DNA from 3 places in the Phytobacter sp. genome. Region 2 is predicted to be linked to each of the others. Evidence: predicted binding sites of a transcription regulator. Region 2 holds the regulator's gene; each other region holds the start of a gene.
What was found. Region 2 encodes CRP, which controls carbon source genes, mostly activating them, when cyclic AMP is high. Its sites were predicted from a motif close to ATGTGANNNNNNTCACAT; they were not measured.
Positions count from the first base shown of each region.

Region 1: the regulator CRP is predicted to act here: its motif matches at 2,290-2,307, upstream of AC5JPW_RS18475 (CidA/LrgA family protein).
Region 3: the regulator CRP is predicted to act here: its motif matches at 2,551-2,568, upstream of AC5JPW_RS01085 (glutathione S-transferase).

Region 1 is NZ_JCACPZ010000008.1:119,398-123,649, forward strand. It holds gene AC5JPW_RS18460 (metal ABC transporter substrate-binding protein) at 1-479, opposite strand, end outside; gene AC5JPW_RS18465 (GNAT family N-acetyltransferase) at 677-1,225, opposite strand; gene AC5JPW_RS18470 (LysR family transcriptional regulator) at 1,321-2,232, shown strand; gene AC5JPW_RS18475 (CidA/LrgA family protein) at 2,356-2,751, shown strand; gene AC5JPW_RS18480 (CidB/LrgB family autolysis modulator) at 2,751-3,446, shown strand; gene cdd (cytidine deaminase) at 3,576-4,252, shown strand, end outside.
Region 2 is NZ_JCACPZ010000001.1:533,255-537,506, forward strand. It holds gene AC5JPW_RS02445 (YccS/YhfK family putative transporter) at 1-1,378, opposite strand, end outside; gene crp (cAMP-activated global transcriptional regulator CRP) at 1,427-2,059, opposite strand; gene AC5JPW_RS02455 (OsmC family protein) at 2,368-2,772, shown strand; gene AC5JPW_RS02460 (phosphoribulokinase) at 2,842-3,711, opposite strand; gene AC5JPW_RS02465 (YheU family protein) at 3,753-3,971, opposite strand; gene AC5JPW_RS02470 (hydrolase) at 3,973-4,252, opposite strand, start outside.
Region 3 is NZ_JCACPZ010000001.1:230,211-234,462, forward strand. It holds gene mtlD (mannitol-1-phosphate 5-dehydrogenase) at 1-109, opposite strand, end outside; gene AC5JPW_RS01080 (PTS mannitol transporter subunit IICBA) at 338-2,245, opposite strand; gene AC5JPW_RS01085 (glutathione S-transferase) at 2,783-3,391, shown strand; gene selA (L-seryl-tRNA(Sec) selenium transferase) at 3,486-4,252, shown strand, end outside.

The DNA.
Region 1 (4,252 bases), on a different contig from region 2:
TTTTGTTTGTATGTGTCGGCATTCGCCGGATCGTATTTCACCAGCGCATCGCGGATGTTATCAACGTAGATAAGCGCATTCGCCGTCGACATCCAGGCATGCGGATTGGGTTTACCGTTGTACGGTCCTTCGGAGATGCCCATCGGGGTGATACCGGTCGTCACCACCACTTCCGGCACGCCGTTCAGGTGTTGGTAGAAACGCTGGAACCACAGCTCCAGATTCATGCCGTTGGCAAGAATAAGCTGCGCGCCCTGCGCCCGCTTGATGTCTCCTGGCGTGGGCTGATATTCGTGGATCTCCGCACCGGGTTTGGTGATAGAAGTCACCTCCGCTGCATCCCCCGCTACGTTTTTCGCCATATCAGCAATAACGGTAAAGGTGGTGATGACCTTAAACTTCTCAGCCGCATGTGCACCCGTCGTCAGTGCCAGCAGTAAGCCTAACGATGCCACTTTTACTTTCTTCATTATCCGCATGCAGGAGTCTCCAGAGGTGATTAAAATCAGAACGAAATTAGCCTGTGCTAATTTATATAGCATAGGCTATGTTTTAATGAAAATGATTATCGTTAATTAAATCAGGAAGGGGCTGCGCTGAAGGGAAAATCATAACATGAGGGCCCATCAGGATTCCCCGACAGGCGAAAAGGATTTAAAAAAAGGATACAACGCGTTTACGCGCAGGCCGCGCCACCCCCTACATTCACCAGTGGCAAGGTCAGCGCACCATCTCCCAACGTGCGCTGCAGGATAACAATATCCAGCCAGCGTCCGTGCTTAAAACCGACATTTTTTAATGTGCCGGTGGTGGTAAATCCGGCCCGATGGTGCAGCGCAAGGGAGGCAGCATTTTCACTGTTACCGACCACGGCTATAAGCTGGCGATAACCGTGTTGTTCCGCCCATTCGATGCACTTTGCAAGCAGCGCTTTACCCGCCCCTTTGTGGCGATAACGCTGATCCACATAGATAGAATCTTCCAGCGTAAACTGGTAGGCCATACGGGTACGGTAGCGAGACAGGTAGCAATACCCTTTCACCACCCCTTCGTCGATAAGCACAAACCACGGTAGCCCGGCCTCGCGCAGTTTTGCCATCCTCTCACGCATGTCATCGATACCCGGCACTTCGGTTTCAAAAGAGGCGGTGCCATTCGCTACGTGCCAGGCATATATTGCGTGGATAGCGGGAATATGTTGTTCTTCTGCTTCAGTAATTACCATTATTCGACTCCTGCTCGTCACTGCTGACAGGCTAGCCGCAACCTCTGCCTTCTGGTACGGGTCGGCACTTATCACCCGCATAAGGAAAACGTTGGATGACCACCCTCAGTCTTGATCAACTGGCCACTTACAGGTTGGTGATAAACCGGGGAAGTTTTACCGCAGCCGCTGACGTGCTCGGTCTCTCTCAGCCCGCGGTCAGTTTGCAAATACGCCAACTGGAAGCCACGTTACAGGCGCGGTTAATCGAGCGAACCGGGCGCGGCATCCGCCCTACTCCCGCCGGACTGACTCTGCTGGAACATTGCGGAGCCATTGAAAACGCCGTCAATGCCGCAGTGCAATCCGTCGCCCTTCACCAGCAAGAGATCCGGGGTACGGTGACCCTGGGGACAGGTGCCACTGTCTGCATTCATCTGCTCCCCACCGTGTTGCAGGCGCTTCACCAGACCTGGCCGGAACTCACCGTGGGTGTGCGCACCGGTAACACGCAGGACATCGTGCGGGCGGTTGAGGAAAACAGAATTGATATTGGCCTCGTCACCTTACCGGCAACAGGTAAGAATCTGGACGTTACGCCGGTTATGAAAGAAGAATTTGTTGTCATCAGTGCAACGGAAAGTAACGAGACGACAGCAGCATTCACCCCCTCTCACTGTGCACACCTCCCGCTTATTGTGTTTGAATCCGGCAGCGGAACGCGTCAGTTGATCGATAATTGGTTTTTGAGTGCCGGAGTGCCAATGAACCCCGTCATGGAGCTTGGCAGTATCGAAGCCATTAAGCGCATGGTGCGTGCCGGGCTCGGTTACAGCATTGTGCCGCGTCTGGCGGTAGACAGCCCGGAAGAGAGAATCGGCTTAACACTGCATCCGTTGGTGCCTGAATTGCACCGTACACTGGGAAGAGTGATGCGCCAGGACAGGCTCATCCATCGCGGTTTACATGAAGTCATTGCGCGTATAGAAGAAGCAGTCAGAGCAAAGACAGAGAGCGCATTGGAATAATCTTGTGGTAATGCCTGACGTTCCAAAAAGGAATGTTTGGTATGCTCACAAGTCATGATGTGATCGGTAGCACATTTTAGGCTTTAATTGTATGATGAATGAAGTTCATCAAGGGTTTCCACCATGAGTAAATCACTGAATATTATCTGGCAATACCTCCGCGCCTTTGCCCTTATTTACGCCTGCCTGTATGCGGGAATTTATCTCTCCTCGCTGCTACCTATCACCATTCCGGGCAGCATTATTGGCATGCTGATTCTGTTTGTCCTGCTGGCACTGCAAATCCTGCCGGCAAAATGGGTTAACCCCGGTTGCTACGTGCTGATACGCTACATGGCGCTCCTGTTTGTCCCCATCGGCGTAGGCGTTATGCAGTATTACGATATGCTGCGTGCCCAGTTTGGCCCCATCGTCGTCTCTTGCGCTATCAGTACTCTGATTGTGTTTGTGGTGGTGAGCTGGAGTACCCATCTGGTGCACGGCGAGCGCAAGATCGTTAGTAAAGAAGAGAGCAAATAATCATGGCGTATATCTGGTGGTCCCTTCCTCTGACCCTGGCCGTTTTCTTCGCCGCCCGCAAGCTTGCGGCACGCTTTAAGATGCCGCTGCTCAACCCCTTACTGGTGGCAATGGTGGTGATCATTCCGTTCCTGCTGATTACCGGGATCCCTTACGAAAACTATTTCCAGGGCAGCAAAATCCTGAATGATTTATTGCAGCCCGCCGTCGTAGCACTCGCCTTCCCGCTGTATGAACAACTGCATCAGATTCGGGCGCGCTGGAAATCCATCATCACCATTTGCTTTATTGGTAGCATCGTTGCGATGGTTACGGGCTCTGTTATTGCACTGATGATGGGTGCCACGCCTGAAATTGCCGCATCTGTATTGCCAAAATCGGTCACCACGCCGATTGCGATGGCGGTCGGTGGCAGTATTGGTGGCATCCCGGCCATTAGCGCGGTCTGCGTGATTTTTGTAGGCGTGCTGGGTGCCGTGTTCGGTCATACTCTCTTGAATTTGATGAGAATTAAGACTAAATCGGCTCGTGGACTGGCAATGGGAACGGCCTCTCATGCCCTCGGCACCGCACGCTGCTCTGAGCTGGATTACCAGGAAGGGGCCTTCAGTTCGCTGGCACTGGTGATCTGCGGCATTATCACGTCGCTGCTCGCACCGTTCTTGTTCCCGTTAATCCTGGCGATTGCGGGCTAAAATTTGCGATGCGTCGCGCATTTTTCATTTGAATTTCATAAGTTGCATATACAGTGAGATGTTGATCACATATAAAGGCCACATCGGCCCGTAAACTACGATCCCATTACATTGTTATGAGGCAACGCCATGCATTCACGTTTTCACACTGCGTTTCCGGCGCTCGCGGAAGATTTACAAGCCGCACTGGCACCTGTCCTGGCTGACGCGCATTTTCCTGCGATGTTAACGGCCGGACAGGTTTCCGCGCTGCTTGACGCCACAGGGATGGACGAAGACGCGTTGGCCTTTGCTCTGCTGCCGCTCGCCGCAGCCTGCGCACGCACCGAACTTTCCCACTTTAACGTCGGTGCCATTGCACGCGGCGTCAGCGGTACCTGGTATTTTGGTGCCAACATGGAGTTTCTTGGCGCAACCATGCAGCAGACTGTACATGCTGAGCAAAGTGCCATCAGCCACGCGTGGTCACGGGGAGAAAAAGCGCTCTCCTCCGTTACCGTTAACTACACGCCGTGCGGTCACTGCCGTCAGTTTATGAACGAGCTGAACAGCGGGCTGACATTGCGTATTAATCTGCCAGGCCGTGCGCCGCACACGCTGGGCGACTATCTACCGGATGCCTTCGGTCCGAAAGATCTCGAGATTAAAACCTTGCTGTTAGATGCTCAGGATCATGGGTTTGCATTACAGGGTGACGCGCTTGCGCAAGCCGCGATTGTAACAGCCAACAAAAGCCATAGTCCCTATACTCACTCCCCTTCCGGTGTGGCGATTGAATGTCGCGACGGGCAGATTTTCAGCGGCAG
Region 2 (4,252 bases):
CCCAGCCGTAGCTTTTACGAATGATCAGGTAGCTTATCAGCGTGACGATAAGCATGGTGGCGAGCGTGTAGCCCTCCGGCACATGGTAGTGCAGCGTGGCCCCGGCGATAATCAACCCAGCCATAGTGCCTGCCGCCCGGTGCAGGATGCGCACCCGCGTTGCGCCGTAGCCGTTCTGAGTGACGAACATGACCGTCATCATAATCCAGTAGGGTTTAGGCAAATGCAGCGCGCTGCCCATCAGGCTGGCTACGCTCAGCATGACGCTGATGCGTGCGGCGTTCCGTAAGGCCGCGGATTTGAAGGAGAGGTAGCTTTTCAACGCCGGAATGAGCGGCAGACGGCGCTGCTTTTCTGCCATTAAATCGCGAATATAGAGTGGGCGCTGAGTACGCAGCACACGGGCAATCTGGCTGAAATGCCAGGCGCAGAACTGGCCTACCGGGTTATCCGGATGCTGGAGGGCAATTTTCTCCAGCGCACTGATCTGCTTTTCCATGTTGAAACGCTGGGGATAGCGGTGATAGAGAATATCGTCCGCGATTACCCTCAACCGTGCAGCGACGGTTTGCGCGTTCCAGCGGATCACCTCTTCAGCGTGGCTGCGTTCCACCAGTTCCTGCACTTCCTGGGGCTGATGCAGGCTAACGGCAATGTGTTCCTGTAAATCCAGCGCCACCTGGAAGACCCGCCTTAATCTTTTGTAATCACCATTCTGATTTGCCGCCAGCATATGCAGTTGCTGGTAGCACTGGCTAATCATGTCCACTGCTTTTTGCTGACGCGCCAGCAGCGGCGGCAGGGCTTTTTCCGGGTCCGCGTGTTGGGTCAGCATGCTGTATTTTGCTTCGCAGTAATCGGCCAACTGACGATAGAGCAAACTCAACGACTCACGCAGCGGCTGCTCTCGCCAGAGCCAGAACCAGAAGGCGTTAAATGCGCCATACCACAGCGTGCCAAGGCTGTAGATCAACAGCGGTTCCCATACCGACATATTGCCCGCAAGGCTCAGGGTGAAAATGGCGGCAATCAGTGACGCGGGGAGCAACCTGCCGTGCAGCGCGCTGATTTCTGCAGTGACACCGAGGATAAGCGTCAACAGGGTCAAAATAAGCGGCAGGGGGATGTTTTCAAAAAGCAAAAATTGCACCGCGAGACTGCTGCCAGCAAAAAGCGAGCCGCCAATAATCACGCGCTTGAAGAAGCGCTTATGCAGCGTGTCGAGACCAGCGATGTTGCAACAGGCGGGGACTAATGAGAAAAGCAGCCCTAAATCCAGTCGGCCCACAATCAAGCCAACGGTCACAGGCAGGCATAACACCAGCGTTTGTCGCAGTGCATAGTTGATTTCGGGGTGGTAAATCAGCCTGCGCCACATGGGGAAACAAAAACGGCGCACTGCCAGGGGCAATGCGCCGTTCGGAGATTAACGTGTTCCGTACACGACGATCGTTTTACCGTGAGCGGAGATCAGGTTCTGATCTTCGAGCATCTTCAGGATGCGGCCAACGGTTTCACGAGAACAGCCCACGATCTGACCAATTTCCTGACGGGTTATTTTAATTTGCATACCGTCCGGGTGGGTCATTGCGTCGGGTTGTTTCGCCAGATTCAGTAACGTCTGAGCAATACGGCCTGTCACATCGAGGAAGGCGAGGTTGCCGACTTTTTCCGAAGTGACCTGCAGGCGGCGCGCCATCTGCGAGGACAAGCGCATCAGAATATCCGGGTTTACCTGGATCAACTGACGGAATTTTTTGTAGGAAATTTCGGCCACTTCACAAGCGGTCTTGGCGCGTACCCATGCACTGCGCTCCTGACCTTCTTCGAACAGACCCAGTTCACCAATAAAATCGCCCTGGTTAAGGTAAGAGAGGATCATCTCTTTCCCTTCTTCATCCTTGATGAGCACAGCCACTGAGCCTTTGACGATGTAATACAACGTTTCCGCTTTTTCACCCTGGTGAATCAGCGTGCTCTTCGACGGGTACTTATGAATATGGCAATGAGACAAGAACCATTCGAGAGTCGGGTCTGTTTGCGGTTTGCCAAGCACCATGCGCGGTTATCCTCTGTTATAAGCTGGCTCCAGACTCAGGATCTGCGCCCTGTGACTGGGGTTGCAATCTGTCTTCCCGATACCTGGGAAGTGCACCGTCAGACATGTCTGCGGCCTCTAAGATGTGATGTCCTCTGCGTACATGCAGTACATCAATGTATCACTGTAGCATCCAGACTGTTTTAGCATAGCTTTAATCGCCTGTCTCCTGGTGTCTCGCTTCAGCTTGACGCAGGTCGCCTTCCGTTGCGAGTTTTCTTATGTACGCGTAATCTGTAGAGAAAATTGCTACTCCGGAGTTAATTAAAATGCATGCTCGTGTGAAATGGGTTGAAGGTTTGACGTTCCTGGGTGAGTCTGCTTCCGGGCACCAGATTTTGATGGACGGTAACTCAGGCGATAAAGCCCCGAGCCCGATGGAGATGGTACTGATGGCCGCAGGCGGATGCAGCGCTATCGATGTGGTTTCTATCCTGCAAAAAGGGCGTCATGACGTGACGGATTGCGAGGTGAAATTGACATCCGAGCGTCGTGAAGAAGCGCCACGTCTGTTCACCCACATCAATCTGCATTTCATTGTGACAGGCAAAGCGTTGAAAGATGCCGCGGTGTCGCGTGCAGTAGACCTTTCAGCTGAGAAGTATTGCTCTGTTGCGCTGATGCTGGAAAAAGCGGTGAATATCACGCACTCGTATGAAGTGATTGAAGCGTGATGGGTTGAGGGCATTGTGCGGTCTGATGCCCTCAACCTGACCCTCTCCCACGGGGAGAGGGGACTGATGTTACTCGATTTTCTTACCTTCCATCAGCCGTTCTACCAGCGGTGTCATGATGAGTTCCATCGCCAGCCCCATTTTGCCGCCCGGCACCACTAACGTATTCATATGAGAAATAAACGAACCCTGTAACATGGCTAGCAGCCAGGGATAATCAATGCCTTCCAGATTGCGGAAATGAATCACCACAAAGCTTTCATCCAGCGACGGAATGACTTTGGCCGCAAACGGGTTAGAGGTGTCGACGGTGGGGACGCGCTGGAAGTTAATATGGGTACGAGAAAACTGCGGCGTAATGAAGTTGATGTAGTCGTCCATTGAACGCACCACGGAATCCATTACCGCTTCACGGGAGTGGCCGCGTTCGCTGGTATCCCGCACCAGTTTTTGCATCCATTCCAGGTTGACGATAGGCACCACGCCCACCAGCAGATCCACATGGCGTGCGACGTCATGCTGCGGTGTGACCACACCACCGTGCAATCCCTCATAGAACAGTACGTCCGTTGGCTCCGGCAGCGGCTGCCAGGGTGTAAAGGTTCCAGGAACCTGATTCCAGGGAACCGCTTCGTCATAGGTGTGCAGGTATTTGCGTGCCTGGCCCTTACCCGTGTGGCCGTACTCGATAAACGTCTGTTCCAGTAGTCCGAAGTCATTGGCTTCAGGGCCAAAATAGCTGATGTGACGGCCTAAATCTCGCGCCTTGCGAATCGCCATGTCCATTTCGGGACGGGTGTAGCGGTGAAAACTGTCGCCTTCAACTTCAGCAGCATGCAGATCGAGTTGGGCGAAAATTTTACGAAACGCGAGGCTGGTGGTGGTGGTTCCCGCACCGCTGGAGCCTGTAACAGCGATAACCGGATGTTTAGCAGACATAGCGACTCCAGAAAATAGCGATGATGTTCGCTTGAGCTTTGTTAATCGCGAAACTGTGTGCGTGGCATGATGTTGACGCTTTCGTGTAATTCCGACCACACCAGCACGGCTTCGCCGCTTTTTAGTTGTCGCTTAACATCAGCAACTTTTTGGGCAAACGCGCGTTCATGTTCACCATAATCAGTGCCTTCGCGCAAGACAAAGCTCTCAATAAGGTTATCCAGCGTTTCAGGCGCCAGATCTTGCCAGGGAATAATCATCTTAGTCTTCCAGCCAGGTTTTCAGCCAGTCAGGGATACGTTTCTCAAGCCACATTTCTGGCCGCATCAGGGTGCCACCTACAAAGCCGACGTGACCACCGTGTTCGGTCAACTGATACTCCACGCAGGGCGGCAGCGTTGCCGGATCCGGGATCACATGGCTGTCCATAAAGGGATCATCTTTCGCATGGATGATGAGCGTAGGGCAGGTGATTTTGTTTAATAACGGCATGGCGCTGCACTGACGATAGTAATCAATGGCGTCAGCAAAGCCATGAATG
Region 3 (4,252 bases), 300 kb from region 2:
GAACCACCTGATTCACATCGGCGAATGTCAGTTCAATCCCCGCGTCCGCCAGCAGTTTGCCGATGAAACCACGTCCGATATTACCTGCGCCAAAATGCAATGCTTTCATAGTGTTAACCTTCATCAATGTTTTTACCCGAGAGGGCTGGGGTGAGGAACCGCACGAGTTTCTCCTCACCCGAACCCTCTCCCCAGAGGGAGAGGTCGGTCCGCCTGTTGGTTCGGGCGGCAGGTGGGTTGGTTTCTTCATGTATCCCGGTCGCTTTGAACAGTGACCGGGATGAATGTTGTTACCTGCCTTCCCGCCGCCCGAATTTTTCAGCGGACAATTCGAACATTATGCCTTCAACAGCGCCAGTACTTCTTCTACGCTGGTGGTGTTGGCCAGACGCTCAATGACGGTTTCGTCATCCAGCGCGTTGGTCAGGCTGGTGATAACCTGAATGTGCTCGTTGTTACGTGCTGCGATACCGATAACCAGACGGGCAACATCTTCCGGTTCTTCACCGAACAGTACGCCTTGTGGGTACTGGCAGAACACGACGCCCGTTTTCAGCACGCGGTCTTTTGCTTCAACGGTACCGTGTGGGACAGCGATAGACTCACCCAGGTAGGTCGGGGTCAGTTTTTCGCGTTCCAGCATCGCTTCAACGTACTCAGGTTGAACGTAGCCACCTTTCACCAGTTGCTCACCGGCGAAGCGAATTGCTTCTTCTTTGTTGCTGGCGGTACGGCCCAGGAACACGTTTTCTGCGCCCAGCTTGAACAGGTTGCTATCGCCAGCATCAAAGCTATCCTGCAAGCTGGTCTGAACCTTTACGCTGTTGTCCGCGTGGCGCTGTGCCGCGACCAGGCGTTCAGTCAGGTTGGTGTACAGACCACTGTCCAGGAAGTTGGTCAGCGAAATGTGCTGTGCCTGTGGTACCTGGCGCATCGCACGTTCGGTCAGGTCACGGTGAGTAATCACCAGGTCAACATCAGATGGCAGGCTGTTGATCGCGCTGTTGGTCACGGAGATGTTGGTCAGACCCGCATCCTGGACTTTCTTACGCAGTACACCTGCCCCCATTGCGCTGGAGCCCATACCGGCGTCACAGGCAACGATGATTTTACGTACGTGGCTCAGGTCGTTGGTCACATCACCCGCGGTCAGTGCAGTGGCACCTTTAGACTGGGCTTTCATTTCCTGCATACGAAGGTTTGCCGCTTCCAGGTCATCTTCTTCTTTGACTTTGCTGGTTTTCAGCAGAATCGCGGAGATAACGAAGGAGACTGCCATTGCCGCGAAGATAGCCACGATATTAGCAAAGTAAGCACCCTTCGGCGTCATCGCCAGCACGGCCAGGATAGAACCCGGGGAAGCAGGAGAAACCAGACCGCCATTCAGCACGCTCAGGGTGAACACGCCAGTCATACCGCCGAGGATTACCGCGATCAGCAGACGTGGGTTCATCAGCACGTACGGGAAATAAATTTCGTGGATACCGCCCAGGAAGTGGATGATTGCCGCGCCGCCAGCAGACTGACGTGCACTACCACGACCGAAGAACATGTACGCCATCAGGACGCCCATACCCGGACCGGGGTTGGCTTCAATCAGGAAGAAGATAGACTTGCCAAGATCGTGAGACTGCTGAATACCCAGCGGCGAGAAGATACCGTGGTTAATGGCGTTGTTGAGGAACAGGATTTTCGCCGGTTCAACAAAGATGGACGCCAGCGGCAGCATGTCGTGCACAACCATGAAGTTAACGCCAGCGGCGAGGCCTTTGGACAGCACTTCAACAGCAGGGCCGATACCTTTAAACGCCAGCAGCGCCAGGATCATACCGATGATGCCAGCGGAGAAGTTATTCACCAGCATTTCGAAACCGGATTTGATCTTACCGTCTACCGCGGCGTCAAATTTCTTGATGCACAGACCGCCCAGAGGACCGGCAATCATCGCGCCGAGGAACATCGGCATATCTGCACCGACGATCACACCCATTGTTGTGATAGCACCGACCACACCACCACGATCGCCACCCACCAGACGACCACCGGTGAAACCGATGAGCAGTGGCAGTAAGAAGGTAATCATTGGGCCGACGAGTTTCGCCAGTGTTTCGTTCGGTAACCACCCTGTTGGAATAAATAATGCGGTAATGATACCCCACGCGATAAACGCGCCGATATTTGGCATTACCATGTTGCTGAGGAAGCGACCAAAGCTTTGCACCTTGATCTTGATATCGGATGACATAAAACACCCCTTCTTATGTTTGCTATCGCACAGGCCGGAAGCCCGAGGTTTTGTTGTTAACGTGGCGGCAGAGGTAGCCGGACCCGTGTTCTGTGATGCGAAATCTCGCACCGAATCAGCCAACTGTCCAGATGACGCCCATTAATGTGACTTTGATCACGTTAAAGCGGGGGGTGTACCGTGCTTTAACGTGATATTCGTCACAAAATTATTGTGTAGAAAAAGAACAAAGTGCAAAAAAACAGCGCTTACCCCTTGTTAATGTGACTTTAATCACAAATTTTGGTGGCGTATTTGTTATTCATTTGTGATCTGTATCACAAGATATTTTCGCCAGGAGTTTTCTGAGTGTGATCGGTCGCAAAGTCTGGTTTTTGTTAACATCGCGACCTGTAATTCTCTTTCACTTCATGCGTAACACACGACGCGTGGCTCAACATAGCCAGCTAAGTTTTCACATTTATGAAACGGCTGACGTCAGATTTTCTCGCCTTAGTACATACTTAAGGCTTTGTGGTCGGCGACAAGGAGAAGGCAATGAAACTGATTGGTAGCTATACCAGCCCGTTTGTACGCAAAATTTCTATCATCCTGTTGGAAAAAGGCATCACCTTTGAGTTTGTGAATGAGCAGCCGTACAACGCCATTAACAATGTGATGCAGTACAACCCGTTGGGTAAAGTCCCGGCGTTGGTCACGGATGACGGTGACGTCTGGTACGACTCACCGATTATTGCGGAATACATTGATTTGCTGGATATCGCCCCGACCATGTTGCCCAAAGAGCCGAAAGCGGCGCTGAAGATGCGTCAGATTGAAGCCCTGGCCGACGGCATCATGGATGCCGCCCTGGTCTCAGTGCGGGAAATTGCGCGCCCGACAGCGCAACAGTCGGAAACCGAGCTCACGCGTCAACGTGAGAAGATAAGCCATGGTCTCGACACGCTCGAAAACTACCTCAAAGACGGCACGTTAAGTGTGGATGCGCTGGATCTGGCGACCATCTCCATTGCCTGCGCCATTGGCTATCTTAACTTCCGCCACGTCTCCCCGGGCTGGTGTGTCGACAGGCCGCTGCTGGTCAAACTGGTCGAAAACCTGTTCCAGCGTGAGAGCTTCGCCCGCACCGAACCGCCGAAGGCTTGATGCCCGTTATGTCAGCCTGACTCAACTCGCGCTACAATTCCCTCACGTCGATTCCCCTCCAGGCGGGAGGGGCAAACCTCAGCCAGGCCAATTCATGACAACGGAAATCCAGTCGCTTTACAGCCAGATACCTTCTACCGATCGCCTGTTACGTGATGCGGCGTTCTCCCCTTTAATGACCGCCTTTGGCCACACTCAGGTCGCTGACGTGCTGCGTCAAATGCAGGAAGAGGCGCGTGAGTCGGTTCGCCAGACGCTGCAACTGCCTGGCTGGTGCGAGAGCTGGGCGCAGACGGCGCACCAGCGTCTGGTTGGCGAAAGTGCCAGTGCATTACGTCCGGTTTTCAACCTGACGGGTACGGTGTTGCACACCAACCTCGGACGTGCGCTTCAGGCGCAGTCTGCCATTGATGCCGTCACCCAGGCGATGCGCTCCCCGGTGACCCTGGAATATTCGCTGGATGATGCCGGACGTGGTCATCGCGACCGTGCCGTTGCGGAGCTGCTTTGCCGTCTGACGGGGGCCGAAGATGCCTGCATCGTGAATAACAACGCCGCGGCGGTCTTGTTGATGCTTGCTGCGACGGCGAGCGGCAAAGAGGTGGTGGTGTCCCGCGGCGAACTGGTGGAAATTGGCGGCGCTTTCCGCATCCCCGATGTGATGCGTCAGGCAGGCTGCGTATTACAGGAAGTGGGAACCACCAACCGCACCCATGCCAAAGATTACCGTCAGGCGGTGAATGACAATACCGCGCTGCTGATGAAGGTTCATACCAGCAACTATCACATTGAAGGCTTTACCAAAACCGTAGAAGAAGCCGACCTGGTTTCCCTTGGCGAAGAGTTGAATGTACCGGTGAT